2 regions of the Paenibacillus sp. FSL R7-0163 genome follow, and region 1 is predicted to be linked to the other one. Evidence: riboswitches for the same ligand, from Rfam matches in the RefSeq annotation. Region 1 holds a riboswitch; the other holds the start of a gene.

Region 1 (8,805 bases):
CATTCACAATAAATCCCGCATGCTTCTTGGATACCTCAGCACCGCCGATTCTTGTACCCTGTAAGCCGCTCTCTTGAATTAACTGACCTGCAAAACGGCCTGGAGGCCGCTTAAATACACTCCCACAGGATGGATACTCAAGCGGTTGCTTCGATTCACGTAAATAAGTTAGTTCATCCATTTTTGCCTTGATCGTTAAAACATCACCGGAAGTCATAGCAAATTTGGCCTCAAGTACAATGTACTCACCGCTTGCGAACACGCTTTTTCTGTAACCCCATTGCAGCTCATCACCTTGCAGAGTTACCAATTGCCCGTTCTTATTTATAGCTAGTGCACTATGCAGGACATCTTTGATCTCACCGCCATAAGCACCTGCGTTCATATAGAGCGCTCCACCAACTGTTCCTGGAATGCCACAGGCGAACTCAAGACCCGTAAGCTCCTTATCAAGTGCATATCTGGAAACATCAATTATTTTGGCACCACATTGCGCATATAAGAGATTGTCGCGAATCCCCATTTCGGTCAGTCCTGCCGTTTGCAGAACGATCCCACGTACACCTCCATCACGGATAATCACATTGGAGCCATTCCCAAGTACCGTAAGGGTTATCCCATTTTGTTCTGCATATGTAACGATCTTTTGAATTTCATCATAAGTAGCTGGTGCAGCCAAAATATCAGCTTTGCCGCCCATTTTAGTGTACACGTGATCTTTTAAATTCTCATGACTTTTCACTTTTCCTGCAGTCATTAGCTGCTCTAGGTCATCTTGAATTTTGTCAATATTCATGTTTTCATGCTCCTTTAACCATGTATAAATGATGGTCCTTGATCTATTTTAAAGAGTTATTATGAAATTGTAGGCAACCACAACTGTAACAACGAACAGGCTCCCTTGTCAATGACGGGAGCCTGTTCGTTGTATGATTTTAGATGATAATTACACAGCTTTATAGGCAGCAAGCTCGTAAGGAAGACACAGTGGCACACCCGTACGTGGATCCGGAACGATATCCGCTTCAATTCCAAACACTTCCCGCAATACATCTGGTGTCATAACCTCAGTAGGTGAGCCTTCGCTAACCACAGTACCGGACTTAATCGCTACCATATGCTGCGCATAACGAGTAGCATGATTCAAATCATGCACGACCATGATGATGGTACGGCCTTCTTCCTCATTCAGCTTTTGCAATAGCTGAAGAACTTCGAGCTGATGCGCCATATCTAGGAAGGTTGTAGGCTCGTCAAGGAATAAAATATCTGTTTCTTGAGCTAACGCCATAGCGATCCATGCGCGTTGACGTTGTCCACCTGAGAGACGGTCAATAGGGCGATCATGAAAAGATTCCATGCCCGTAACAGAGATGGCGTTGGAGATGATGTTGCGATCCTCAGCGGTCATCGTGCCAAATCCCTTCTGATGAGGGAAACGACCGTAGCTGACCAGCTCAGATACCGTCAGACCGTCAGGAGCCGTTGGGTTCTGCGGTAGAATCGCTAGCTGCCTAGCAACCTCTTTAGTTGAAAAGTTATGGATCGATTTGCCGTCCAGCATTACGGTGCCACTCTTCGGCTTCATAATCCGGGCCATCGTTTTGAGGATTGTAGATTTACCGGAGCCGTTAGCGCCCACTAGTGCGGTGATTTTTCCCGTAGGGATAGACAAGTTCAATCCTTTAACTATAGTAGCCTCTGCATACCCAATACTTAATTCTTCTGTATTCAAACGTTCTGACATGATCTACAACTCCCTTAAAAGTTTTATGGAGCTTTGCTCCTAAGTATGAACTAATTTACGCTTTAGACTTGGCGAGTAAATATAAAAAGTAAGGTGCGCCAATAATCGCAACCACAATGCCAGTAGGAACTTCCGCAGGTTGCAACACCCATCTGCCGATGGTATCAGCGGTAATCATAAGAAGCGCCCCTGTCAAAGCACTAGCAGGTAATAACACCTGATGACGGGGTCCCACGAGCCTGCGAGCCAGGTGTGGTGCTATCAGGCCGACGAAGCCAATACCTCCGCTTACTGCGACGCAGGAGCCGGCAAGCGCTACGGCTGTTACCAGAAGGAGAATACGTTCCTTCTCCACACGCATTCCTAGACCTAATGAAGTATGGTCCCCTAGATTCAATACATTTAGAACCCGGGCTTTATAGAAGGCGAACGGTAACAGAATCGCGATCCAAGGCAGCAAAGCAAGGACGAATCTCCAATCCCCACCCCATATTTTCCCGGCGATCCAAGTAGCTACAAATTGATAATTATTAGGATCAAGCCTAAGTGCCAATACAAGCTGGCAAGCATTGATTCCTGCAGCGACCGCAATCCCGATAAGGATCAGCCTTGTAGGAGACAGACCATCTGCCTTCCGGTAGGCAAGAATATAGATTAAAGCTGCGGTCAGGCCAGCCCCACCAAGCGCTAGGAGAGGCAAGACAAATACCGGAGCTGCTGTTGTAGCCGGAAAGAACGAGATAAAAATGATTACAGCAAAACCTGCACCAGCACTTATGCCCAGCGTAGCCGGTTCGGCGAGTGCATTACGTGCGAGACTTTGTAGAATACAGCCTGATACTGCAAAGCCCGCTCCAACTAACAATGAAATTACGATGCGGGGTAATCTGAAATCAAATAAAATAAGCTTTTGCTGATGTGTTCCATCACCCAGCAGTGTATGTAATACCTCCAGTGGGGATAGACGCATAAACCCTGTATTCATACTGACTATAAACACCACGACGATCAGTATAGCAAGGAGCGATAACACCGTTAGGGCGCGTGTACGGCGTTCTTTTTCATCTGGAGTAAGGGTTATTTTGGGCATTACAGCTCCCCCTTCCGCTTACTCGCTAAATAAATAAAGAAAGGTACGCCGATGATGGCAATTAAGGCTCCTAGCGGTGTCTCATACGGTGCATTTATCATTCTTGCGGCAATATCTGCAAAGATAATCAATAAGCTCCCCAGAACAGCCGAGCAAGGTATAATCCAGCGGTAGTCCACTCCAACGAAATAACGTGTAACATGTGGAATAATTAGTCCTATAAAAGCAATCGGGCCAACCGTTGAAACCGCACTTCCAGCTAAGATAACCACAACAATCATACATGCCAACTGAACTAACCTTGTCCGCTGCCCCAGACCAACCGCAACTTCTCTTCCTAAGCTGAGCAATGTAACGGATCGTGATAACATCATCGCTGCAATTAAGGCTACGGCCACCCAAGGGAATATAATCTTGATCTGAGTCCAGCTAGCTCCCCCCATCCCACCGGCTAACCAGAAGGCTATATCCTGAGATAAGTTGAAAAGAATAGCTACTCCCTGACTAATAGCAACCAATAAAGCACTAACTGCCGAACCTGCTAGTGTCAATCGCAAGGGGGTCAGGCCATTAAAAGAAAGCGAACCGATTCCGAATACGATAAAAGAGGCCACAGCGGCACCGATAAAGCAATACAACATTAGTGAAGTGAATGAGAGTGAGGGTGCAAAAGCAAATACTATTGCCAGCGCTACTCCTGCTCCTGCATTCAAGCCTAACAGCCCTGAATCCGCAAGCGGGTTTCTTGTCATCCCCTGCATGATAGCCCCTGCTACTGCGAAGCAAGCACCGACTAAGGCGCCAGCAATAGCACGTGGAAATCGCAGTTCTCTAATCACCTGATGTTTTTGTAAATCTGGATTGAAATGAAATATTGCTTCCCATACCGTAGCTAACTTGATATCTGCCGCACCCACTGAGACCGAAAGTGCCAATCCGAAGGCAATGGCAGCAAGTCCAAAAATAAGAATACCAATGGCAGCTGCCGGTCGGGTATGTAGAGCTTTTTTGGGTTCATTGTTAATACGATTTGCGAAATCTGAGGGTGAAACCATGGGTTGTCTCCTTATTCAATAGTTACAATGGTTTATATGATAACAACAATCATTCTCATTATCGCAAAAATATTTATGTTGTACAATTGCAGGAACGATTTTTCCGTACTATGGGATTGGTTTATAAAAAAATGGTGCAGATCTTTGTATCACGAGATACTTGATCTGCACGCCCTTCCCCACCGAAATGATCAGTCTCATTCATGGTGAATTACGACTTTTATTTCACAAGACTTTTTAGCACATCGTCAATGATTTTGCTGCCAGCGTTCGCACCACTGTAAAGCCAGCTGCTTGTTGAGCTCATTTCATGCACATTTCCAGCTTTCACAGCTGGGATGCCCTTCCAAATTGCACTATCTAAGATCTCCGAACCCTCAGTCTTATCACTATTTACAAGGAAAATATGATCTGCAGTCAGCTCAGAAAGCTTCTCTAGCGAGATTGGATTCCAAGTTGCTCTTGTTCCTACTGGGATCTCTGTTACTAAGTTAGGAAGCTTTACGCCAAGGTCTGTATATAATACAGCACCACTGCTGCGGGTTTCGTCTACAATATAGAAGTTTTTTTGCACCAACCATAGAATAGCCGCGGACTCTTGTCCAATAGCTCCTGCAAGCTGTTCTTTCGCAGCCGCTGCTTTAACATCATAATCTTTAATGGCTTTTTCTGCTTCAGAGGTTTTGTTCAAAATCTCACCAATCTTGAGCAAAGATTTGCGCCAATCTTGATTTAGTTCATCCCCAATTACATAAGTGGGTGCAATCTTATTCAACTGATCGTAAATCCCGTTCTGAACAGAAGACTCCGATGGGATGATAATAAGATCCGGAGCAAAGCTGGTTACAGCCTCTAACGGAAGATCGTAACTAATTGTAGGAACATCCTTCAATTCAGTGGCCAGATAATCCTGAACGCCATTTGTAACTGACCATTGAGCTACTGGAGTCACACCCAGAGTTACCAATGAGTCTTCCAAATATGAACCCAGGACGCGCTGTGGATTAGCCGGAATCGTTACTTCATGGCCCATTGCATCTGTTAATGTCTTAGGAGCAGCAGGTGCCTCTGTAGATTCTGCTGTAGGAGCTGTTGTAGGCGCTGTTCCTGCATTTGATGAACTTTCAGCATTATTATTACCACAAGCGGAAAGTAATAGCGTCATCACTATTAGTCCGCTCATTGTCACTTTCATGCTTCCTGATCTTTTTCTGTTAAGCCAAAACATTAAAAACCCTCCTATATGTAACTGCTTTGATATTCAAAGGTGACCTTTACCTCTGCTTCACTTTTAAATGATATTGATTCTCATTCTCTGTGTCAACATATAAATTTCAAATTCTGTGGATTTGCAACAATTTCCTTCATATAAAATACAAAAGAGGTTATATTCCGAACGTTCCGGATATAACCTCATCTTTAATCTTCTACTTATTTATTTAAATGATAAGGGACAGTCGCTACTACAACGTCCTTTTGATTCATTAGATACGAGCGGATTAAAAAGCTGGTCTGATTATGAAGCACGGCTTGCCACCAATGTTTGGTAATAAACTGTGGAATCAGAATCGTGATGTGATCCGTCGCAGCTGTCTTCCACTCAACCGTATCGATAAACTTCACTAACGGACGAATGATACTACGATATCTGGAGCGAAGTACAATCAGGCGTACGCCTGGATTCCATTCCTCCCACCGTTGCTCCATCTTATGAATGTCTTCTTCATCAAAGCCTACATACACAGCAACAACATTATCTGTTAGAGACTTCGCATAGCTGATGGAATGTAATACAGCACGTGTAACCCCTGCAACAGGAACAACTACAGTACTTCCTTTAATTATAGGTTTATCAGTAGCCGGACATATACGCAGTTGATCCGCAGTGTTCAAATAGTGCTTATGAATACGGTGGAACACGAACATTACAGCAGGTAAGAAAATGAATGCCATCCATACGCTTGAGAATTTAGTAATAATAAATATAAGCGTAATCGTCAATGTAGTCAGCATACCGATGGTATTTACAACAAATCTTTTCACCCATCCAGCAGGTCTTGTTTTGATCCAATGCACCATCATCCCCAGTTGGGATAAGGTAAAAGGAATGAACACGCCTACCGCATAAAGTGGAATCAAACCTTCCGTATTCCCATGGAATGCAGCCACAAGTATGATAGACATAACTCCTAGAAAAATAATGCCGTTTGAGAAGCCCAGGCGGTCACCACGGACCATAAATGCGTGTGGCAGATATTTATCTTTTGCAAACATAAAGGCAAGCAGCGGAAACGCTGAATATGCTGTATTAGCTGCCAAGAACAAAATCACTGCTGTAATCCCTTGAATGAAAAAGTACAATCCGCCACGGCCAAAGGTCGATTCAGCGATCTGAGAGACAACCGTAGCCTTTTCATCTGGCACAATACCATACCAATACGCCAGCACAGTGATTCCGGTAAACATAAAGCCAAGGATAAGTCCCATGATCATTAGCGTCTTGGCTGCATTCTTCTCAGCCGGTGCTTTAAAGTTTGGGATCGCATTAGATACGGCCTCAACCCCCGTTAGGGCTGAACAACCAGAGCTAAACGCTTTTAATAGTAGAAACAAACTTACATTAGATACGGCGCTGCCTATTTCAGGAACATTCGCATGCGCGCCACCCATTGCATATTTAACGATACCGGAGATAATCAGAACAACAATCGAAACCACAAACAAATACACTGGAATTGCGATGAACGAAGCCGATTCAGTCACTCCGCGAAGATTAATGATTGTTAATAGAACGATAACAGATACAGCGATGAGAACAGTATGATTATGAAGACTTGGAAAAGCCGATGTGATCGCATCCGTCCCTGCCGAGGCACTAACCGCTACGGTAAGAATGTAATCCACCAATAATGAACCCCCAGCGAGCAGCCCTGTCGGAATACCAAGATTGCTCTTGGCTACGATATAAGCTCCGCCTCCTTGCGGATAAGCAAAAATCGTCTGCCGATAGGATAAAATCAGGATGGCCAGCAGGCCCAATACGGCTAATGCAATTGGCAGGGAATACCAGATGGCAGTAAACCCGGCAGCCACCAGTACAATCAGTATTTGTTCCGTTCCGTAGGCTACAGACGAGAGCGCATCAGAAGACAGGACAGCCAGTGCTTTAACCTTGGATAACTTTTCATGATCGAGTTCATTCGACTTCATCGGACGTCCGATCAATAGTCGTTTTACCTTGCTTACCATGGTGGATACAGTTCCTTTCTTTGGGAGCTGAAACGGAATTTCCGTGCGCTGTTTTCATCGGTGGATTTCATAAATGCAGACACAAAAATAAGCATACGGAAATGATCCGCATGCTTATGCATGGTCATTTTCCCACCTTGCTTACGAGGTTAGCTGGCGGATTCGGGCTGTGGTTATAGCCCTACGGTACAGGTCTGTTCGACCCGGTTCCGATTCACCCCATTGGCATGAATGCCAAGTTTGGTTCCCCCGTTTTTCCTAAGAAAATTCAGCGCATATTCAACTTCTCACAAGGTCTAATATTAGTCTACAAAGTGCCTACAGTAAAGCGTTGAAAAAAATGAAAAAAGAATGAAAAAACATCCAATAAGCTCAAATATAGCGTCTTATTGGATGCTCTCTTTCATTATCTTCAATTATCCCTCTAGCCCGTGATTTTAATACCTTTTCAGCTTTTTTGTAACTTCCAAAGCGAAAACTAAAATCCTAAGCTCTCCTCTGCATCTACTTCAATCATTTCTTCTTCCTTACGTCCATACCAAAGAAGGAGACTAATTAGAGCAAAAGCGATTAAAGCTAACAAAGGAATCGTAATAAATCCGAAGTAGTTCAAGTAATCTTTATTACAAGGAACACCAATTGTACAAGGTAGAACTTTACTTAACGCTGGAATCTTCTGTTCCGCATAATGATAGATTGAGATACTGCCACCAATCAAACTTAATGGAAGCACATAAGGAATGATGCGCTTATCTCCACGGAAAGTGGCAATTCCCAACAAAAATAACTGCGGATACATAAAAATCCGCTGAAACCAGCAAAGCTTACAAGGTTCATATTTCAAGACTTCACTTAAATACAAGCTACCAGCTACAGCAACCAAAGAGACAAACCAGGCCAGATAGAGGCAGTTACGCTTGCAAAAAGATAGGAATTTTGTCACTTTGCCTCCACTGCTTTTGCGGCGGTGTTAATTTCAGATGTAATCGCTTCAATATCGAAAGGTTCAGCCGTTTTCACCCCATTAATGTAGAGCGAAGGCGTAGTTGTCACGCCTGCGTCAGTTGCCAACTGAATGTCTTTCTTCAGCTCATCTGCATAAGTTTTCTCTTGGATGTCTTTACGCAACAGATCGTAATCGATCGCTAATTTCTCTTTTTCAGCAAGGCTTATCAAGAAATCCTCAGTGGCCCATTCGTCGCTCTCATCCCCTTGCTGCGCATATACAGCATCATAGAACTTCCAGAATTCATCCTTATTCTGATGGTATACAGACAATGCAGCTAGTGAAGCTGTCTCAGAGTCAGGACCAACGAAAGCCATATTTACAAAGTAAAGAGCTGCTTTTCCCTCGTTGACAAAATCTTGAACAATTTTCGGTTTCATGGAGCCAGCAAACTGGGAACAAGCTGGACATTTGAAATCGCCAAATTCAACAAGCTTAACAGGTGCATCCTCATTACCAATCCTAGGTAGCTCACTGTAATTGAATTCTACCGGTTCTCCTGTAGAGACATTCTTTGCTGCATCTTTCGAAGCTAACATAAACAATCCAACAAAAATGATAACTACTACAGCTATTGAACTAATAACTAAAATTCTCGTTTTCTGCTTCTGTTGCTCCTGTTCTACCCGTCGTTTCTCTTGTTTGCTCAACTGGGGAA
Region 2 (21,717 bases), 3.2 Mb from region 1:
TCTTGTCGGCTCATCTAGAATAAGAATGGTATCCTGGGCCATGTAATCAAATAAATGAGAGCGTTCAGGATATAAAAGACTGATATATTTATAGATCTCCGGGAAATAAGTACCTTCCCGCAGCATTTCCAGCTCACGGCCAATTTCTTCCCGCAGCCTGAGCTTCGCCTGGCGATCCGCCATCTTCTCCAACTGTCGCTCCATCATAGCTGAGGCTTCAGCAGAAGCAGATTCCTGGCGCAATCTACTAGCTATAATCTCTTTAGCCGGTGTAATCTTCACACTACGTACCTTATCAATAGAACGCTGATCCACTGGATCAAAAGTTCTTATGGAATCAACCTCATCGTCAAATAACTCAACCCGATAAGCCAAAGGAGATGTCATTGGATAAAAATCAATTATTCCACCCCGTACGCTCAGTTCACCACGATTTTCAACCCGCTCTACTCTTTCATAGCCCATTTCAATCATGGACATCAAAAATTCATCCAGAGCAAGCGTTCCATCTTGGGAAACGGTGACTTGTGCCTCTGCCATAACCTCTGGGGCTGGCAGCAATCTACGCACTCCTGAGTAAGGAACTACAACAATACCACGGAAGCCCTGAGCACATTTGGTCAGCACATCTATACGCTGAGCCAGTGTCTCTGGGCTTGATACAGCCGCTTCTGCAGCCACTAGTTCATTGGCGGGATAGAGCAGAACCCGGTCAGGAGAAAGCGCTTCCTGCAAATCATCGGCCATCTTCTGGGCCGAAAACATATTATGAGTCACTACAAGTAAGGGACGAGTTGTCTCTTCATGTAATGCTGCAAGCATAATCTGTCTAGCAGAACCTGTAAGCCCCGAAATGAGCTGCTCTTTCATACCTGCAGCAACACCATGGGTGATAGACTGGAAATCGGGATCCTTGGAAAAAGCTTCTATAAGACCTTGTAACAACAGGCGCACCTCTCTTACTAAACAGGCTAACGGTGGCGTAGCCACCGTCACCTATTATGATTGGAATCGAAAAGAAGCCTCAGCTGTAACGCCAAGGCTTGCGGATGACGATAGAGACAGGCGCTTCCACCTTACTGAAGCGGACTTGTCAGCAGGCTAAGCTCCGGATTGTTCTCTAAAGCCTCCTTGCAATAGTCGCAAGTAACCTTTACCGTGATTTCACCTTCTGAATTATACGCTATTATATCTCTGCGCTCCGCAGGGGTCAAGGAATGAAGGCCCAACTGCATTTCTGTAACATCACTTCTATTAATACTGCCTAGAGATGTCTTACAGTGCCTACAAACATAGTTTATTGCCATCTATATGCCTCCTGAAGGTACTATATACCTTCAGTATGTCCGGGCAGCTTCATCTTTAGCCTTAAAAACAACAGGGTTTACAGATTAACCATTGAACTTAGCCATCGTCTGCTCGAATGAATGCTGTAAGCTGTATTCCAGTGCATCACAAGTATTAAGGATCATTTGCTTAAGCGGATCGCTTTCCTTCTTAGGAAAAGTAGAAAGTACATAATCGACAATAGCAAAACCTGGCTCAGGACGAGAAATACCCATTCGTACCCGATTGAAATTCTGTGTTCCTACATGCTGGATGATGGATTTAATTCCATTATGTCCACCAGCGCTTCCTTGATAACGCAAACGGATTTTTCCGATTTCTGTATCCAAATCATCATAAACGACGATCATATCTTCAAGTTGAACTTTGTAATAATCCATATAAGCGCGAACGGCCTCACCGGACAAGTTCATAAAGGTCATGGGCTTAATCAATACGGTTTTGACGCCACCAATGACCCCTTCACCGATGACGGATTTACATTTGCTCTGGTTGAAGGCAATTCCGTTCTGGGCGGCAAGCTCATCCAAAGCCATAAAGCCAACATTATGCCTTGTTTTCGCGTACTGTGTTCCGGGATTTCCCAATCCGACAATCCATTTCATTATCGAACCTTTCCTTTCCATTCGGGCTCTCCGGCAAGAGGAGTCCGTTTTTGGTACAATAGATCTAATCTACATATCTCTGTGCAACCAGAGCGAAATTATACTCCGAAGACAGGTGATAACCCATGCCGCACAAAGGCGAATTATTGACACATCAACGCCATTTTCAGTACCACATCCAATATGCTGTGCCCGTGGAAATATATAAGGGCGACGTGCATATTGATATCGGTGTATTAACAGCGGTAGACGAAGCTTTCGTGGAGCTACAAGGGACACTCTATAACCGCAGTTTATTCACCTTTGTCTCCCGCCCCGGATATTGAATCCAGTAGTTCTACCTGTAGCACGCCGATAAGGGTTACATCTCCGAGAACGGAGGTGTAACCCTTTTGTACTATTCATTCGTTATATTTATTCAATCTCGAACAATTTACTAATCGACAACTCTTCATGAACGCGGATAATTGCCTCACCCATAAGTGGAGCCACGGACAACACCTTGAGCTTAGAGGTTGGATTCGCGCTGCGAATTGGAATGGTATCCGTCACGATAATTTCTTTGATTGGAGAATTCTCCAGACGCTCGTGTGCAGGACCAGACAATACTGGGTGTGTACAGCATGCGTATACTTCCTTCACGCCGCCTTCCATCAAAGCATTAGCACCAAGTACGATAGTTCCAGCGGTATCGATGATATCATCGATCAGGATGGCTGTTTTGCCTTCGATATTACCGATGATGTTCATAACTTCGCTGACGTTAGGTTCTGGACGACGCTTGTCTATAATAGCCAGCGGAGCGTTCAGGAAATCAGCAAGCTTTCTTGCACGTACTACCCCGCCATGATCCGGCGATACGACAACTGGGTTCTCGATTTGCTTGGAACGGAAATACTGAGCCAGAATCGGTACACCAAGCAAGTGATCCACTGGAATATCGAAGAATCCTTGAATCTGCATGGCATGAAGATCCATCGTGATTACACGGTGAGCGCCAGCCTTTTCAATTAGATTTGCTACCAGCTTAGCGGTAATGGGGTCACGGGAACGGGCTTTACGATCTTGACGGGCATATCCGTAGTAAGGGATAACCACGTTGATGCTTTTTGCGGAGGCACGTTTAAGCGCATCTACCATAACCAAAAGCTCCATCAGGTTATCATTTACAGGGCCACAAGTGGATTGAACAATATAAACATGGCATCCCCGAACGCTTTCTGACAGCTTGACCTGAATTTCTCCATCGCTGAAACTTGTGGTGTGTGATTCACCCATCGGAATCCCGATGTAATCAGCAATTTGACTAGCTAGCTTAGGATTGGAGTTACAGGTGAAAATCTTTAACTTGGAATCACAATAAGTCATAAAATATAAACCCTCCGTGACGGAATTTAGCTTTCCAAAGGCGCCGGCGCGGAAATATAAGTCCGTCCGGCGCTTCTTAGCAACGCTTTACGATGGACTCGAGTGGTCTTTCTTCGCTTTAGCACGGGAACGGATCTTCTCTGCATATCCCGGTTTGTTCTCTTGTCTTACTCTAGCTACAGCCAGATCGTTCTCGGAAACGGAACGTGTAATTGTCGAACCTGCTACAACAAAAGCCCCTTTGCCCACAGTAACTGGAGCAATAAGGTTAACATTACTGCCAATAAAGGCATCGTCTGCGATTGTTGTCTTGAATTTATTATACCCGTCGTAGTTAACGGTAATCGCACCGCACCCGACGTTTACATTCTTACCTACAGATGCGTCGCCGACATAACTAAGATGTGACACTTTTGAACCGTCACCAATAGTAGCATTCTTGATCTCGACGAAATCTCCAACCTTAACTTCTTCTCCAAGCACAGAGCCTGGACGCAAATAGGCAAAAGGCCCAACGGTTGTCCGTGCGCCGACTTGAGCTTGATTCAATACGGACTGCTTAATCGTTGCATCATCCATAATCTGACAGTCTTCGATTTCACTAGCCGGTCCGATCACACAATTGTCCCCGATTACAGTCTTCCCTTTCAGGATGGTTCCTGGATAAAGCGTAGTATCTGATCCGATAACTACATCTGCTCCGATATAAGTGGAGGCTGGATCAATGATGGTCACACCGCCCAGCATGTGTTTACGATTAATACGTTGACGCATAAAGGCTTCCGCTTCGGACAAAGCTAAACGATCATTAACGCCGATAGACTCAGCTGCGTCATGGGTCTGATATCCTAGTACGGTATCCCCTTGTGAACGAAGAATCCCAATCACATCAGTCAAATAATACTCCTGCTGGTTATTACTGTTCGTTACCTTCTCGAGTGCAGCAAATAATTTAGCATTATCAAAACAATAAGTGCCTGTATTGATTTCCTGAACTGCATCTTCTTCAGTAGTGCAATCCTTCTGCTCTACAATCTTCAGAACGCCGCCATCTTCACCACGAATAATTCTTCCGTAGCCTGTAGGCTTTTCCATAACTGCTGTCAATACGGTTGCAGCCGCATTACGCTGTTCATGAAGCGCCATGAGTCCTTCCAGGGTCTCCGTGGTTACGAGTGGTGTGTCTCCACAAATAACTATAGTTGTTCCTTCTTCGCCAGCAAGTAAATCCTTTGCTTGTTTGACAGCATGGCCAGTGCCGAGCTGAGTTTCCTGCAGAACGTATTCCGCTCCATCACCTACATAGGCCTTAACTTTCTCTGCGCCATGCCCAACAACAACAACGGTGCGCTGGCATCCGGTCGCTTTTACTGTATCAAGCACGTGCCCTACCATCGGCTTACCGCAAACGGGGTGCAGCACCTTATATAATTTAGATTTCATTCGCTTGCCTTGACCTGCGGCAAGTACTACAGCCATTCTTTTCAAGAATGCCAACCTCCTACTCTTGAACTCACTACTGAATATATCTCATTCCGGGCAAAAAGAAAAGAGAACCATGAAGTCATGGTTCTCTTTTCTATAAACCCCAAGTTAGAAAAGCATTTATCGCTGCCTTTCGAAGATGTCGTCAAATCCTTCACCAGCAATAGCTTTTCTTGCAAGATCAGGCTGCTAATTCATGATGTGTATGTCGGTGTGATCTTATCAAAAACGGCGGATCCTACGCCACCCAAAAGGTAGCAGTCTTCCGAGGAAGCCTAAGCTCCCTCTTCAATAACTTCTTCTTCTTCCGTAGCGGCGCGATCGTACTCGGCCAGAACCGCGGATTGAATCTTCTCGCGTGTTCCCGAAGAGATCGGGTGCGCGATATCGCGGAATTCGCCGTCCGGTGTACGCTTGCTGGGCATTGCAACAAACATCCCATTATTGCCATCGATGACGCGAATGTCATGAACAACAAACTCGTTATCGATGGTAATGGATGCGATTGCTTTCATTCTCCCCTCAGAGTTAACGCGGCGGAGTCTGACATCCGTAATTTGCATGTGTGTGTTCACCACCTTTTTCCATCAGAGACTTGGTGTATAATTCCACACAGCAAAGCGAATTCCTTCTTTTTCATTCCATAAAATACCTAAAAAAGAAATATATTTTTTGGGATATGTTGTTTTCGACATACATCGAGTAGTTTACTTAATATTCCTTACGTTTTCGACAATTTCCACGCTTTTTGAAAATGTAAGAGAATGGCTAATCAAGAGGAAAAGTAGTTGCCCGGATGCGCCGAAATTCTCCGCTCTTTGGAGTCTACTTCACTTAGTTTTACCAAAGACACGTAATCGTGCAACAGACGCTCTTCCGTCTCTACAGCGCCTGATTCCACTAAAACGCCTACCCCAGCAACCTCGGCATTAAATTCACCGAGCAGATCGACCATACCACGTACAGTCCCTCCCGCCTTCATGAAGTCATCTACGATAAGTACTCGCGATTTCTCCTTGAGTGCCCGTCTGGAGAGAGACATTGTGTGTATGCTTTTATGAGATCCTGATACGTAGTTAATACTTACTGCTGATCCCTCTGTAACCTGATGGTCACGTCGCACAAGCACTACCGGCAAGCCTAGCTGTGCTGCTGTTGCATAGGCTAGTGGAATGCCTTTCGTTTCAACGGTCATCACCACATCGATTTCCGATCCGTAAAAGGCCGTTGCGATGATCTTACCCGCCTGTTCCATCAAAGACGGCAACCCAAGTAGATCCGACATATACAAATAACCGCCAGGCAATATCCGGTCAGTCTGCTCTAGCTGCACACATAAGCGCTGCACAAAGGTTAGCGCCATATCTTTAGGCATAACTGGGATATAACGAACTCCACCCGCTGCACCAGCTAAAGTCTGCAGCTCTCCGATGCCTTCACCTTCAAATACTTCTTTTATGATTGCCAAATCTTCACTAATGGAGGACTTAGCCGCTCCATAGCGATCGGCAAATATAGACAGCGGCAGTAGTTCATGCGGCCGCTCAAGTAAAAACTGAGTCATGTCTACCAAACGTTGGCTTCTTTTTAATTTCTTCACGGAATGCTCCTCGCCAAAACCGAATATTTTAGAAAAATATATCACTTTTGTACGGGTTTACACAAGAGAAGCAGACTAATTCAGTGATCTCACTGCGTAGACTTCCTTGCAGAACCCTCGCAGTCCGTTGTAAATCCTTGCTACTTTAGACTGCTTGGACACTAAACCGAATACGGTAGGTCCGCTGCCTGACATCAACACCCCATCTGCTCCGAGCTTTATCATCGCTTCCTTGAGCTGCTGAACCTCTGGATGCAGCCTTAGGGTAACATCTTCAAGCACGTTGCCTAGATGGTTGCATACGCCCCCAAAGTCTCCTGCTTCAATCGCTTGCTGCATCTTTCGAGCAGAAGGATGCACAGCTATATTATTGCTCCGAACGCGTCCATACACTTCTGCAGTCGATACATTGATCGGTGGTTTCGCCAACACAACCCAACATTGTGGCGGGTTGTTGATTGGCGTAAGCTTTTCGCCTCGTCCTGTAGCTAAGGCTGTGCCGCCTGTGACGCAGAAAGGCACATCTGAACCCAGCTCAGCGCCAAGCTCCTGTAGCTCCTGCGCAGGAATACCGAGACGCCACAGACGGTTTAGACCGCGTAGCGTAGCTGCGGCATCACTGCTGCCGCCAGCTAGGCCAGCCGCAACCGGAATTCTTTTATCCAGATGGATATGTACACCACTCTTCACGTTATAACGGTCTTTAATAAGCCTTGCCGCCTGGAAAGCTAAATTTTTCTCGTCCAGGGGAATATAACCAGCCTGACTTGATATTATAATAGTATCCCTTGGCAGCTCAGACAGCTCTAAGCGGTCTGCTAGATCTACCATGGTCATAATCATTTCCACCTCATGAAAACCGTCAGCACGTTTGTGCAGCACATCCAGCATCAAATTAATTTTAGCTGGTGCCTTTTCATACATTTTCAAGGCGTTCACCCACCTTCAGCTTTTCCCGTAAAAACAACTTAACATATTATATGAGAAACTTCTAATGAAGTCCAATAATAAAAGGGTGTCGCCTTTTAGACGCACCCTTTTTCAGTAATATTCACTTTATAGCCTAAAATTTAAGATTTCCGCGCGGCCTGTTCAGCAAGCTGTATCGCTTTTTTCACCATGTTGCCAGCGTCTTGAGTTGTAATTCCACCCCAGCCCTCACGTTCTACGGTTTCATAAAAACCCAGCTCCTTGGCTAACTCTGTCTTCAGTTCCTCCGACATCATGCCTCGTTTTCTGCGGCTCATTACGGAATTCCTCCCTTATGAAAATAAATGATTAACCCGTTGCCCAATTAGTATGCTTGCTTAGAACACGGATCATGCACCAAATATTTGTCCCAAAAAACGCAAACAAAAAACAGCCTCCAAAGGAGACTGTTCGTGAAACATTAAGCTTTAATATACATAATCCGCATCTGCCCATCGTCTTCACAAACTGTGATTTCCACAGATTCAGTAAGTATATCGGCATAGCTATAGGAGACTCGCTTAAAAGTTTGCTGCTCCTGATCCAGTTTGACAATAAATACAGAAGGGTACGTTTCTTCCAGGACACCTGTGCGTTCAACGGTTTTACGACGACCTCCGTTTGCACGCAATGTGATCTTATGACCGACGTGAGCTTCAAGACTGCGTTTGATTTCCAACAGCGCGTTATTAGCCATTACCTGACGACCACCTCTTTTCTTGTCCATTATACAACTTTTTCAGGACAATGTCAAAGCAAATAAATAATTAATTATAGTTGATGCATATTTCGTTGTCAACGGAATTTTTTTGCGAGAAATCAGCGCCGGACTAATATCCTTGTTATCTGTAATATAGGCATCACAAAGAAAAAAAGAAAGGGTTAAGCTCAGCGCTCACCCTTTCTTTCGGATATTCTATTCAGCCCATTCAAATTACCTATATTCCTGAAACCATAGACCTATCTCTGCCGCTTAAATGGCTGATGGTGTCACTTTTAGCGCCGACAGATTCTGCAGCCGCGGCATTCCGATACGGAAGCTGCCACGGGTCTCAACACCACCAATACCCTGATTACCGCTGATGGTATTATTCAGAACATCACTAAGATTTACAGTATCCCTGATGGAAGTAAAGGATGATTTTGCTGCTACATAAACGGGATCCAGAGCATGGATCAAAATTCGACCAGGTGAACTGGCAAAATTAGCCCCAGCTCCAAGTAATGCCTCGAAATGAGATTGGCAAGCACCGGCAACAATAGTCAACGCATCAAAATTCCGCTCATACTCCCTAGCTACCCTAATAGCAGCTATAAAGTTTTGCGAATTTTTGTAGCTATTCAGACTATATAGATCGTAAGTATGCTGTTGCTTCAGTACCCCATCATGACCAGTGATCACTACAATGTCTGGGCGTACACGGGGCAACAGCCGGTATAACGTATCAGCCATTGCAGATTCATGAACATGATGCCCTTCAGCGGGAATCCGCAGTTGCTCGTATAAGCTAAGGCTCTTATTCAAATATGCCGGATCGCCATCCAGATGCAGTACTTTACCCGGCACTTCAAAATAAGGAGCTTCCTTGGAGGGTGGAGCCCATGTCCCCTCTGTTAGGGTTCCCCCGCTCCGCTGACTTTGCTCCTGACGGTCCTTCCGCAGCTGTGTCAGTGATTCCTTCGCTTTGATCTGTGCTTGCTGTCCCCGTTCCGTTATTCGGGTAGGAGGCACTTGAACCAGGTCATCCAGAGGAGAATCCGCCAACAGGCGGAAATCTGTGCCTTTAATGACGGCTCTATCCTGCACGATATTATCTACACGAAATGTTAAATCACCGCCATAAGATTTGCGAACGACCAAGTCTCCTAAATTCATTACAACCACCACCTCTACCCCATCGTATGGGCAAAGGCCTCAGTTGGTTCATAACTCGCCATATTTTTAAAATATAAGAATGTATAATGCTCCACCAGAATAACATCCTTATATTTCTACGAGAAACGGTTGTCGTCCTTTAAGACAACAACCGTTTCTTATTGCTTATTCAATTCCAGCGGCTAGCAAAACACCGCTTAAGCGGGCGTATTCTTCAAGACTGAGTGTTTCTCCGCGACGGGTCGGTTCAATACCCGCTTCTGCGAGTAAAGCCTCCAGCTGCTCACGTCCTTGTTCAGGGAAGTAACGAGCCTTCAGATTGTTAGCAATCGTCTTGCGGCGCTGTGTGAAAGAAGCGTGAACCACTTCAAAGAAATGCTTCTCACTCTCCACCTTTACCGGAGGATGCTCTCTAACCTTCAGACGGATAACAGCAGACTCCACATTAGGTTGAGGGATGAATACCGTACGCGGCACGATACAGACGAGCTCAGGCTCGCTGTAGTACTGCACGGCAATGCTAAGACTTCCGTATTCCTTTCCACCTGGAGATGCAGCCATACGCTCCGCAACCTCCTTCTGAATCATTACAACGATGTTATCAAGGGGAAGCTTCTCTTCAAGCAGCTTCATCAGAATCGGAGTAGTCACATAATAAGGCAGGTTAGCAACCACACTGACCTTGTTCACAGTGGTGAAATCTTCCTTGAACATTTCCTGCAAGTTCACATTGAGGACATCATCGTTACGAACCTTAACATGGGGATAAGGGGAAAGTACGTCTTTTAATATTGGAATCAGTCTACGGTCTATCTCTACGGCAGTTACAGCACCGGCTGTTAGTGCCAGACGCTCCGTCAGCGCTCCAATTCCCGGCCCGATCTCCAGCGCCCCAGAATCGCTATCTAGTCCAGCAGCGTCTACAATCTTGTCCAAAATATTTTGATCAATCAAAAAATTCTGTCCCAGGCTTTTCTTGAACTTGAATCCATAACGTTGAATAATCTCTTTGGTCCGTTTTGGAGTCGAAATTTCCTCTCTACCACTCATGAAGTAATGCCTCCCTGATCAATTTGGGCGAGAGCCCCGGCAAATTCCTCCCGCGTAATCCCAAACATCGCCAGCCGCTTGTACAGCTGTTTGCCGTTACAATATCCGATTCCAAGCAAATTACCAAGCGCCATACGTCTTTCAGCAGCCCGAGGGTGTACAAGCATTCCAGCGGCCATAAGGTCATCAATACCAATCAAAGCAGGTGCTCCTTCAAAAGAGGTATGTACGTTACGCAGCGCATGACGAATCGCCTCTGGCGATGCATTCTCTACACCGATATCCCCTTTTCGAGTTGCGTCCTTCTCCGGAATAAAAGCATGCTTGCAGCCCGGCACCTTCGCTGAAACGATTTTACGAATTCGCTCCCCAGCATGGTCCGGGTCCGTAAGAATAATAACCCCTCTGCGTTCCATAGCTAGCGCAATCTTCGCAATTACAGTCCGGTTTACAGCAGAGCCGCCTGTCTCAATCGTATCTGCTTCCACAGCACGCTTAATGGCTACGGTATCGCTTTTGCCTTCAACGACGATTAATTCCTTAATCATATTTCTTGACTCCTTCCAAAAAAAGCAAAAAGAAGAGGATTCGCTCCTCTTCTTTTGGTTAAAGAATGTATAAGTGATGAGCGGTTGCTCTGCGATCAACGAAATGATCATCCAGCGTTCCTTAACGGTTATCATCACTATAGCTTATCAAAGGATTTTTTGCAAAAGCTTCAGTTCTAGTTAAGCTCTGGTTTCACAGGTCCAATCACATATACGGTACGTGATTTACGGCCGAAATTACGAGCATGGCTCAGGGAATCATAATAGACATCCACTTTATTGCCTTTAATGGCACCGCCCGTATCCTCTGCACGGCGGAATCCAAGCCCATCGATATAAACCCACCAGCCAATAGGAATTACATTCGGATCTACTGCAATTGTACGACCTTCCGTTACGCGTGTTCCGGAGGCAGTTTTAGTACCTATTCCTGGCTCTTCTGACGAATAAGCTGTCATGGAGACGTTCTTAATCATCTTCTTGTACTCAAAGTCTACGCCAGCCTTGCTTGTGACGTTCTTAGTCTTAGCGCTAACTTTAGTCGTTTTGGAGGTAGTGCTTGATTTGGAAGTTGTTGTAGCTTTAGCAACTACAGTAGGCTTAGGAAGTGCTTTAGTACCAACGGCAATGATCTTATCTTTTGTTACCGTTTGTACTTCCTTGCCGATCATGCGCATAGAGGCCAGTTCTCCGTCTTGATAGATCTTTTCAATATGCTGAACCATGACGCCTGGTTTGCCTGCCTGTGCCACTCTAACTGTTCCCACAGTAAGGGAGGGATCTGCTGTCTTAATAACACGGAAAGGTAAGTTAGTTGTTCGCTGTACCGTTTGCTTGTTGATACGAACGATCTTAATCTCCATGTCAGCAGAGATGGTGGTGTCTAACGAAGGAAAAATCTTATCATAGCCTTCTAGGTTGATACCCAGTTTGTCAATCGCCTGACCGATAGTGTCTTCGGTCGTATATAACGTTTTTGTTGCTCCGTCCGCAGTAAGGCTAAATTTCTGCGCACGATTGATAACGACACGGTCACCGTCTTTTATTTCATCACTCAGACCTAAAGATAATTCATCATGCGGCTGCAGCGAAATTTGCTCTTTCTCCAACACATCACCAAGAAGTGCTTCTCGCGTTTCAAGTGTCTGTGTTTGCCCGTCTATTACTAAAACAAATTGTTTGTTACTTTGACCGTGTACGTACAGCAGAATTAACAGCGCGATTGCGATTGAAATCACACCTGCAAGTAAAAGTACGCGAGTATTTACTTGCTCCCACCGTAATGCGAAAGACCTGCTGGATGACTGCGAATCATGGGATACCTCTGGTTGGAATAAGCCCATTCTCTCCATCCTCCTTACATAGCCTCGTCGTCAATTTGTATATCATGAGGACTGAATTTCTTTGACGAAACTATTTGAGATTGTCACAGGATACGCACGTATTAACTTAGCGTCTCCTGCTCATGGATCGCCTGCTCGGCACAGCTACTCCCACACCTGTTATATAACAGTATGCGGGCAACATTCAGTTTATTCAAAAATAAAGAAGCCTAAAAAGAGTTCTCTTGAGGACTCTTTCGTGGCTTCTCCGATGTCAGAATACGCGGGAATGTTTGTGCACGAGGTTGCCTCTCTTACTTGCGCTTACGGGGTTAGCTGTCGGGTTCGGACGAAAGAGAGACGCCCTATTTCAGGTCACCCGCTCACGGCGGTTGCCCTTAAATTCACCCCAAAGACCACGTGAAGAAATCAAATATTGTTCTGCGGCAATTCCTAGTCGTATTCAAGATACAGGCATGCGGCAGTTCAATATTGGTTCCCCCGTTCTCCATACGGAGACTCAGCGAGACGATCCATGAATCAATGGCTGTCACAATAACAACAGCTCACATCACTGAAAAGATGATATCCTGTTTTGATGCATGTTGTAAAGGACGATTCAACCACGTTTAAGCAAATATATGGTTAAAATATTGTAATAATCAGCCGTTTTTATATTAAAAAAGTTTAATATATCGGCTATTCTCTATTTTTCACCCGTTTTACTCCTGTTTTCAGACAATCCCAAATCGTTCCAGTGCGTTCGCATACGTAATTTTAGCCAATTCTTCCCATGTTAACCCTTTAATTTCAGCCGCAGCCTCTGCTACTAACTTCACATGAGCACTCTCATTTCGCTTGCCACGGAAGGGGTGTGGAGTCAAATATGGAGCGTCTGTTTCGATCAATAATCGGTCCAATGGCGTCTGTGCAAGCACCTCTTTAGGCACTCTGGCATTTTTGAACGTTATCGGTCCTCCAAATGACAAATGAAATCCAAGGTCTAGACACATTTTTGCTGTTTCCCAGCTGCCTGAGAACGAATGCATCACGCCACCAATTTCATTTGCTTTTTCCTCCCGTAAAATCCGTACAACATCTTCATGAGCATCACGGTCATGTATACAGATTGGCATTTTTAGTTCACGGGCTAGTCCGATTTGTTTGCGGAAGACCTCCTGCTGCACATCCTTGGGAGAGGTATCCCAATAATAATCCAATCCAATCTCTCCGATGGCCACCACTTTTTCATGGCTGCAAAGAGAGGCGATCCAATCGAGGTCCCCCTCTTTCATATCAATCGCATCCTGTGGATGCCAGCCCACCGCTGCATAAATATAATCATAAGATTCAGCCAGCTTCATCGTTGAAGGGATCGTTTCCCGATTAAATCCAATATTGATCATCTTGCTAACTCCGGCCTCTACTGCACGAGCAATAACTTCCTCGCGATCCTCGTCGAATTGAGGCGCATCTAGATGTGTATGTGTGTCGAACAGATACATTTTAAAGCTCACTCCTTGTTGTTTTTATCAATAGTTCCATAAATATTTGTATTATTTTGCAAAAATCTCTGCTACAGAAGAGGGCAAGCGTGTAAGGGCTTTTTTCAGCTTATCCTGTGGGAAATATAGATGATATCTGCCACGATGAATTCCGCTTATTGAGCGCACAATATCCGATACCTCTGAAATTTCCCGCAATTGCTCATTCCGATCAAGCAGTAAAATTTGATTATTGTCGAAGGCTGCTCCTGGACGGAACACATCATAAGGCAAATCTGTCGGATAATCAATCTCTAGGTCATATTCTGGGTTAAGTCCCACTCCCGCAAAACTGCTGCGGATTTCCGTAATCATATCTGTATCCAAATTCTCGATCTCTACATATTTATACAGTTTACGATGAATAAAACGGGTACACAAGTCGCTTAATAACTCATCTTCTTCAAGTGTCCATTGCATAAAAGCAGTCTGTACCAGTGCCTCATCAAGCATTAAATATTGCTTCACTGTTACTTCTCCTCGAAAGAGATCTTCCAGCGGAGCGATCATAAAGCGAAATTTGTACCCCTCTTGGAACAATTCTTTAGCTCTACGGAAGATTTGACGCAAAATAATTTCAGAGCTGCGCGTCACCGGATGAAAATATACCTGCCAGTACATTTGATAACGTGACATTAAATAATCTTCAATGGCATGCATACCTGATTCTTTTACTACAATCCGCCCATTATAAGGACGAAGCATTCTCAAAATCCGATCAATGTCGATGGTTCCATAGTTTACACCTGTATAGTACGCATCACGCAGCAAATAATCCATACGATCAGCATCCAGCGGACTGGAAACCAAATTGACAACAATTTCATGCTCATAAGTCTTAGAGATAACTGAAGCTACTTTACGAGGAAAATCTTCCTCCACATCACGCAATATTTCGGTAATCTCCGTGTCCTCCAAAATAATCCGGCAGGTCCAATCCTCATGGTTCATTTCAAAAGCTTCTTCTATAGAATGGGAAAATGGGCCATGCCCTAAATCATGCAGCAAAGCCGCACACAAAGTAAGCAAACTTTCTTCCGGAATCCAATCCTTATACCCGCTGCGCTCAAATTGCGAAATGATTCTTCGTGTAATTTCATATACTCCTAAAGAATGAGAAAATCGACTATGCTCTGCACCATGAAAAGTGAGATATGAGGTACCTAACTGGCGAATCCGGCGTAAACGCTGAAATTCTTTTGTATTAATTAGTCGCCAAATAATCGTATCCTGTACATGAATATAATTATGAACGGGATCCTTGAAAACCTTTTCTTCCGTGAGCGGCTGCTTCATGAGGTCAACTCCTTCTAATAATTTAATATGATTTTAACTAATATCAGTATATAATAAGTAATTATGTCGTACTTTGTCGAAAAGTATCATTTTTGGTCTTGGTAAATCGACAAAATGCTTTCAGGGCAATTCTTAATTTTTATAGGGACATTCAAAGTTCTTATGGAAATTTTCTTATTCAGCCTATGAAAAAAGGTTGACTGATTTGGGAATCGTTGGTATTATAAGTATCATAAAACAGTGAACAATGTCGAATAATGACGTTTTTGGAACATTGAGAGGAGTAACGATTGTTATGATGAAATCAACAGGAATTGTAAGAAAAGTAGACGAACTTGGACGGGTTGTTATTCCTATTGAATTACGCCGTACACTTGGCATTGGCGAAAAGGACGCACTGGAAATTTACGTTGATGGCGAACGGATTATGCTTAAAAAGTATGAGCCTGCCTGCATTTTCTGTGGCAACGCTGAGAACGTAACTTACTTTAAAGGAAAAATAGTTTGTCATGAATGCATTTCTTCCATCCCTACCCCTGTGACAAACTAAATTAAATAGTATATAATAGAACTAATCAAATTGTTAATTCTAACCTTTTCATATCTCCTTGACCTCCCGTGACCGCGGGAGGTATTTTTTATGTCTGGGTTTGCCCTCCCTAAGGGCAATGTACTTCAAGACGGAACCAGTAATACTTAGTTGTATTTCTTACAGTTATTTTAAATGATTTTTACCATTAAACGAATTAATTGTATTTTGTACACTTATATTCCCTATATCTCCGTGAAATCAATCATTTCCACCTTTATAACTGTATGAAGTACAACTAAACGAACAAATACATAAAAAAATTCAAAAATAACTGTACAAAGTACATTTAACCCACAGATAAATCATTCAAGCTCGGGCCGTTTCCAAGAATCCTTAGTTATTCTAAGAGTTCGTCTACAACACTTACTCTTCTGCTCTATCAAGCAACGCATTATAAATATCCCGTTTGGCTACACCCCGGTCTGATGCCGCTTTTTTCATAGCCTCTTTACGTGGCACATCCTGTGCTTCGTAATGAGCTACATGTTCTTCAATGCTTAACTGACGCCACCACGCCGATTCTGCGATTTCTGCATCTTCCTTGCTCTCCCCTTCTACGACAATAACATATTCGCCTAGCGGAGGATGTTCAGCAAGCCAAAGTGTACATTCCTCAATCGAACCGCGTAGAAATTCCTCATATCTTTTCGTTAATTCACGTGCCAACACAATCTGGCGATTGCCGAATGCTTCTTGAAGATGAGCAAGTGTCTTAACTACGCGATGGGGAGATTCGTAGAACAACAAAGTTCCTTGAGCCGAACGAAGTGGACTTAATACTGCTCGGATGTCCTTACGCTCTCGGGGAAGAAAGCCGATAAAAGTGAACGTATTCGTAGATAGACCAGAAGCGATCAAAGCTGACAACGCTGCGTTAGCTCCAGGGATAGGAATCACCGGAATTCCATGACTTATAGCAAGGGCTACAAGATCCGCTCCAGGGTCAGAAATCGCTGGTAAACCGGCATCGCTGACGAGTGCCAAATTTTTTCCTTCTATTATATAGCGTACAAGCTCAGGTCCACTGGCGGCCTTATTATGCTCATGATAACTAAACAACATCGAAGGTGAAATCTCAAAGTGGCTGAGTAATTTCCGGGTCTGTCTCGTATCTTCCGCGGCAATAATATCACATTCCTGTAAAGTGCGGACTGCACGATAGGTCATATCCTCCAGATTACCGATAGGTGTAGCCACCAGAAAAAGCGACCCTGTTGTCTCCTGAGTACTGGTATTGGTCTTGTTTTGAAAACTGCTTTGGCATGATATCGTCATGATTTACCCTCTTTAGCACCATAGTAGATGTCCATAATCTCTGGACAGTATTGATTGTCCTCATTATATACGATGAGCGGTGGTTGTAAACGAACCTCAGGCTTTCCATCACGTGTAGCTTCGATTAATACCATATTAGCCTCTAGATGGGCACGTGGATGTACAAACCGAATAATCTTTGGCTCGAGTCTATATTGTCTCATAAGACTGATAATATCAACCAACCGTTGTGGTTTATGAACCATACTTACCTTTCCGCCCGTCCGAACCAATCGCACACAAGCCTGAATAACCTCCTCCAGAGTACAGCCTATCTCATGACGAGCCATAGCCTGATGGTTGTTCAGCTTCAGATCACTGCCATTAAGCGGCATATAAGGAGGGTTCACCGTTATTGCATCATACACACCATGTCCTGCGGTAGTATATAACTCGCGTAAATCACCTTCATGAATTACAACCTGATCCTGAAGGCCATTGAGAGCCACACTACGACGAGCCATATCAGCTAAACGAGGTTGTATTTCAATACCTTCTATAGAGGCTTTTGTCCGGGTAGTCATTAAAATCGGTATTACACCATTTCCCGTACAAAGATCTAGAACTCTTCCACGTGGCGGAACACTGGCGAAACGAGCAAGCAATACAGCATCCATAGAAAAGCTAAATACTTCATCACTTTGAATAATGCGCAGGTCATGCGTTAGTAAATCATCCACCCGCTCCGTCGGTAACAAGGGGACAGATATATCATTAAAAGAATTCTTCATGTAATAATCTCCTAAAGGTTTTGTTGAAAAAAACTTGCTTCAAATGCATATGCCTATTGGCCAAAATTCAAAAAAAACCGTAGGATTAATCTCCTACGGCTGGATATCCTCATTTATTAAGAAAAGAAAGACAGAACAGACAGTCACCTTCCGTGCGTAAATGTCCAAAATAAACATTACAGATGTGAAAGCCTTCGTGGTAAAGTCGAGCCAAGTTGTCATAACCTTCCCCGACAACCTCTTCTGTTCCCTCTCCGGTAGCTAAAAGAGCTTCCGCCTCCGCAGAATCTACGGTAGGATCCAAAGGTGCATCCCGCTTTAAAATTTTGCGAAGCTGTTCATTCTCCAGAGTTAACCTCTGGTTAGCTTCCATCAGTTCTTTTACCGTCTGTTTCCATTCTCCAAGATTGGCGCGCATCGTTTCCATCTGCGCTTCCATATCCTGCATGTGTGCAAATATATTTTTCTTCTCCAAGTTTCCACCCCGAAAGTAACCTTATATGGTTTACTTGACGACAACATCATCCATTGGAAGTTCCTTAACTTTGCCCACTTCAAACAACTGTACATGAACCGTACGGTTTCCGGCATTGATTCCTACTACTTTGCCATCCCCCAATGAGGTCACGACAATCTTGCCGACCGCTGGCATTTCTTCCTTTACACTCTCATAATTGTCATGCTCAAATTTCAAACAACACATCAGACGTCCACAAAGTCCGGAAATCTTGGTCGGATTAAGTGAAAGGTTCTGATCCTTGGCCATTTTTATGGATACGGGTTCAAAATCCCCTAACCAAGATGAACAACAAAGCACTCGTCCACAAGGTCCAAGTCCACCTAGCATCTTTGCTTCATCACGTACCCCAATTTGCCGAAGCTCAATGCGGGTCCGAAAAATACTTGCCAGATCCTTAACCAATTCTCTAAAATCAACGCGTCCTTCGGCCGTAAAGTAAAATATAATCTTATTACGGTCAAAAGTAAACTCTACATCTACGAGCTTCATTTTGAGACCGTGGTCGCGTATTTTATTTAAACAGGTTGTAAAAGCCTCCTTAGCGGCGCTTTTGTTCTCCTCAACTACGCGTGCGTCGGTTTCTCCGGCAATACGCATCACTTTTTTGAGGGGTAGTACAACATCGGACTCCTCCACCTCTTTTTTGCCTACGACAACCTTACCGTATTCCACCCCACGTGCTGTCTCAACAATAACACATTGATCTCGTTCAATCGGAAAATCAAGTGGATCAAAATAATATATTTTACCCGCTTTTTTAAAACGGACACCTACTACGCTGTACAAAAATTAACCCCCTTGTTTGCCGGTAAAAGGAACCTATGGGCATGTCCGCTCCCTGATGATCCATGCTTGTCCTTCCTCGTCTGTTAAAACGATACTTCCAGGTAAAGCGACATCCGGAGGATATATCATTGCTAATCCTTTAACTTTCCAGTCGGATTAAGAACTGCTCCAGACACAACTGGGCATTGGCATTGGAACGCAGCTTCTTAGTACTCTCTGCTGCATATCCCATATAAGCCACCCATTGTTCCGCACTGCGCCCACGGGCATGCCTGGAAATAAAGTCTAACTGATCTATAAAAACGATACTTTCATGCTTGCGGTACAGGAAGTAGAGCATATCTTTAAACCATAGATGGAACATGCTGAAAAGGATATCCAAATGTTCAGCGAGCCCAGTCTTGAACAGCTTCTGCCCGGCAGTTGCTACCGTGGAGCTGCCCTTGCTTAAGGACTCCTTAGCTAATTGTAACACTAGATTTCTCATTTCTGCAAACCAATTCTGTTCCAAAAGTTCCCTGCAACCATCAAGTCCCGAACTAAGTGATACTGCACATCGAGCTAAGGGGATCGGCACACCCTCACTTGCTAGCGCTTGAAGCATAATATCCGGATTTAACGGACTAAATGGAATCCGCTGAGTCCGTGACTGAATCGTCGGCAATAAAGAACGACTATTATCAGATATTAGGATTCCTACTGCCGGAGCTGGCGGTTCTTCCAGAAACTTCAACAAACTATTGGCAGCTTGTACCGTCATTTTGTCTGCCCCATCTATAATATAAACCTTTGGATTCACACCCTCAGATCGATAGGAAAAGACACGCTGCAGCTCACGGATCTGATCTATTTTTATGCTTGCACCGTCGGGCTGCAGCAATGACAAATCAGGATGGTTTCCATGCTCAACCTTTCGGCACTCTAGACATTCGCCACAGGCGTCATCCTTGCTTTCAGTGCAAAAAATTGCTTGGGCAAACATCAGCGCCGTCTTCATTTGTCCACTGCCTGCTGGTCCTGTAAATAAATAAGCATGGCTCACAGCGTCCTTGCGCAAGGCATTTTGGAGTAGCCGTTTAGCATGCTCCTGGCCTACTATATCATGAAAAGGCATAATTTCCTCCCAAAACTTTAAAAAGAAAGGTTGATTAACAACCCGCGAATTTCTCCAACACGTCCCAACAGATCTATTCGGCCCTGCTCACTATTCAGCAGATCGTCTGCCATAGATAGCAAAGCCGCATCAATTTCCTCAAGCAGCTTGTAACGCTTGCCCCGCCCACGTCTATCCCATCCACGTGTCTCTTTCAGTATAACGCCTCTACGAGCGGTTTCTTCCAGAAACCTTTTGATCATCATCCGGTAAATGGTGAGTTCACGAATGGTCATAGACTTAGATAAACGGTCGCCTTGTGACTGTATTTCTTTGATCTGGCGGTTTAGTTCATCTTTGGTTTTCTGTTCACCTTGCTGCTGAAAAACGTCAGAGAACGATTTCTGCTGAACAGGCTTATTAGCCCCTTCTGCATTTGGAAGCTCACTCTTTAAGGGCCTATATCCCGGATTGATCTTCAAAGGTTATCTACCGCCCCTTTTTTGTAAATGACTTGCTCATTTATATTATACTTAATAATGTTCGAAACGATCTACAGGAAGCACGAATACAGTAGCGCCACCGACCTGTACTTCAACAGGGAGCGGTAAATAGGAATCCGTCGTGCCACTCATCGGAGTTACTGGAGTGACTAGTTGTTCACGCACTTTACAGCTGTTACGGATAACGTTTAGTACAGCTTCGATCTGACTGTCTTCTACCCCAATCATAAATGTCGTATTTCCCGCCCGCAGAAATCCACCTGTACTTGCGAGTTTGGTAGCACGGAAATTGGCTTTTACTAGCTCACTGGATAACCGGTTACTGTCTTTATCCTGGATAATTGCAATGATCAACTTCATCTTCGCATTCCCTCCCAAAAAAGTTTTATGGAGTATTACTACTTAATGTGTTCTTAGTAGTAACCTCACTTCATAAGCAAACGCTTAGTTATATGCCACTTCTCTTATTATATTAGACAAAACACCCTAAAAACCCTTTAATACTCTCTCTTCAAGAGTTCTCACGATATCTTGTTCTACCAGATGAATAGGGCGGTTTGCATCAAGAACTACTATTCTCTCCGGATTCGCCTTAATTAATAAATGATATCCTTCACGAACCTTCTGATGAAAGGCAAGACTCTCCATATCCAGACGATTGACTTCGCGATCTTGATTGGCCGCAATCCGTGATAATCCAATCTCAGGTTCTACATCCAGATAAAAGGTTAGATCGGGCATGCGATTTCCAATAGCAAAGCGGTTAATACTCCACACCTCTTCCATACCTAATCCTCTTGCATGTCCTTGATAAACGAGACTACTGTCTACAAAGCGGTCACAGAGGACTGTAAGCCCTTCTCTAAGAGCCGGCTCTACTACTTCAGCGAGATGTTGGCTTCTTGATGCAGCGTACAGCAATGCCTCTGTACGTGCATCCATTGCAGTATGGGCAGGATCCAGAATAATAGAGCGAATTTTTTCGGCGATTTCAATGCCTCCAGGTTCACGTGTAATTCGATAGGGCATGGACCGATTCTGCAAATATGCTGCTACTCTGCCCAGTACCGTTGTTTTTCCGGAGCCTTCGCCCCCTTCTAATGTTATGAAGAAACCTTCTTTGCCCACTTATACTTCTCCGCCCTTCTGAATGTTGTATACCTTAATA

The links. Region 1 has a riboswitch for cyclic di-AMP ahead of NST45_RS10920 (APC family permease). Riboswitches for the same ligand answer to the same signal wherever they lie in the genome.
Region 2: linked by a shared signal. The riboswitch ahead of NST45_RS26920 (3D domain-containing protein) and the one ahead of NST45_RS10920 (APC family permease) in region 1 are both predicted to bind cyclic di-AMP.

Annotation. Positions count from the first base shown of each region.
Region 1 covers NZ_CP150224.1:2,456,093-2,464,897, reverse strand. The annotation lists gene murB (UDP-N-acetylmuramate dehydrogenase) at 1-796, opposite strand, end outside; gene NST45_RS10940 (ABC transporter ATP-binding protein) at 947-1,747, opposite strand; gene NST45_RS10935 (iron ABC transporter permease) at 1,803-2,837, opposite strand; gene NST45_RS10930 (iron ABC transporter permease) at 2,837-3,892, opposite strand; gene NST45_RS10925 (iron-hydroxamate ABC transporter substrate-binding protein) at 4,113-5,120, opposite strand; gene NST45_RS10920 (APC family permease) at 5,324-7,141, opposite strand; cyclic di-AMP (ydaO/yuaA leader) riboswitch at 7,266-7,425, opposite strand; gene NST45_RS10915 (disulfide oxidoreductase) at 7,620-8,084, opposite strand; gene NST45_RS10910 (DsbA family protein) at 8,081-8,805, opposite strand, start outside.
Region 2 covers NZ_CP150224.1:6,116,101-6,137,817, forward strand. The annotation lists gene mfd (transcription-repair coupling factor) at 1-945, opposite strand, end outside; gene NST45_RS26855 (anti-sigma-F factor Fin family protein) at 1,077-1,307, opposite strand; gene pth (aminoacyl-tRNA hydrolase) at 1,392-1,952, opposite strand; gene NST45_RS26865 (hypothetical protein) at 2,078-2,278, shown strand; gene NST45_RS26870 (ribose-phosphate diphosphokinase) at 2,367-3,320, opposite strand; gene glmU (bifunctional UDP-N-acetylglucosamine diphosphorylase/glucosamine-1-phosphate N-acetyltransferase GlmU) at 3,408-4,808, opposite strand; gene spoVG (septation regulator SpoVG) at 5,081-5,368, opposite strand; gene purR (pur operon repressor) at 5,578-6,405, opposite strand; gene ispE (4-(cytidine 5'-diphospho)-2-C-methyl-D-erythritol kinase) at 6,481-7,335, opposite strand; gene NST45_RS26895 (small, acid-soluble spore protein, alpha/beta type) at 7,476-7,652, opposite strand; gene NST45_RS26900 (Veg family protein) at 7,796-8,071, opposite strand; gene yabG (sporulation peptidase YabG) at 8,348-9,250, opposite strand; gene rsmA (16S rRNA (adenine(1518)-N(6)/adenine(1519)-N(6))-dimethyltransferase RsmA) at 9,416-10,300, opposite strand; gene rnmV (ribonuclease M5) at 10,297-10,848, opposite strand; gene NST45_RS26920 (3D domain-containing protein) at 11,025-12,191, opposite strand; cyclic di-AMP (ydaO/yuaA leader) riboswitch at 12,477-12,706, opposite strand; gene NST45_RS26925 (TatD family hydrolase) at 12,905-13,675, opposite strand; gene NST45_RS26930 (HD domain-containing protein) at 13,727-15,010, opposite strand; gene NST45_RS26935 (AbrB/MazE/SpoVT family DNA-binding domain-containing protein) at 15,306-15,560, shown strand; gene rsmI (16S rRNA (cytidine(1402)-2'-O)-methyltransferase) at 15,966-16,877, opposite strand; gene NST45_RS26945 (tRNA1(Val) (adenine(37)-N6)-methyltransferase) at 16,874-17,647, opposite strand; gene yabA (DNA replication initiation control protein YabA) at 17,757-18,122, opposite strand; gene NST45_RS26955 (stage 0 sporulation family protein) at 18,153-18,953, opposite strand; gene holB (DNA polymerase III subunit delta') at 19,093-20,067, opposite strand; gene NST45_RS26965 (YaaR family protein) at 20,085-20,528, opposite strand; gene NST45_RS26970 (cyclic-di-AMP receptor) at 20,580-20,909, opposite strand; gene tmk (dTMP kinase) at 21,036-21,677, opposite strand; gene NST45_RS26980 (aminotransferase class I/II-fold pyridoxal phosphate-dependent enzyme) at 21,678-21,717, opposite strand, start outside.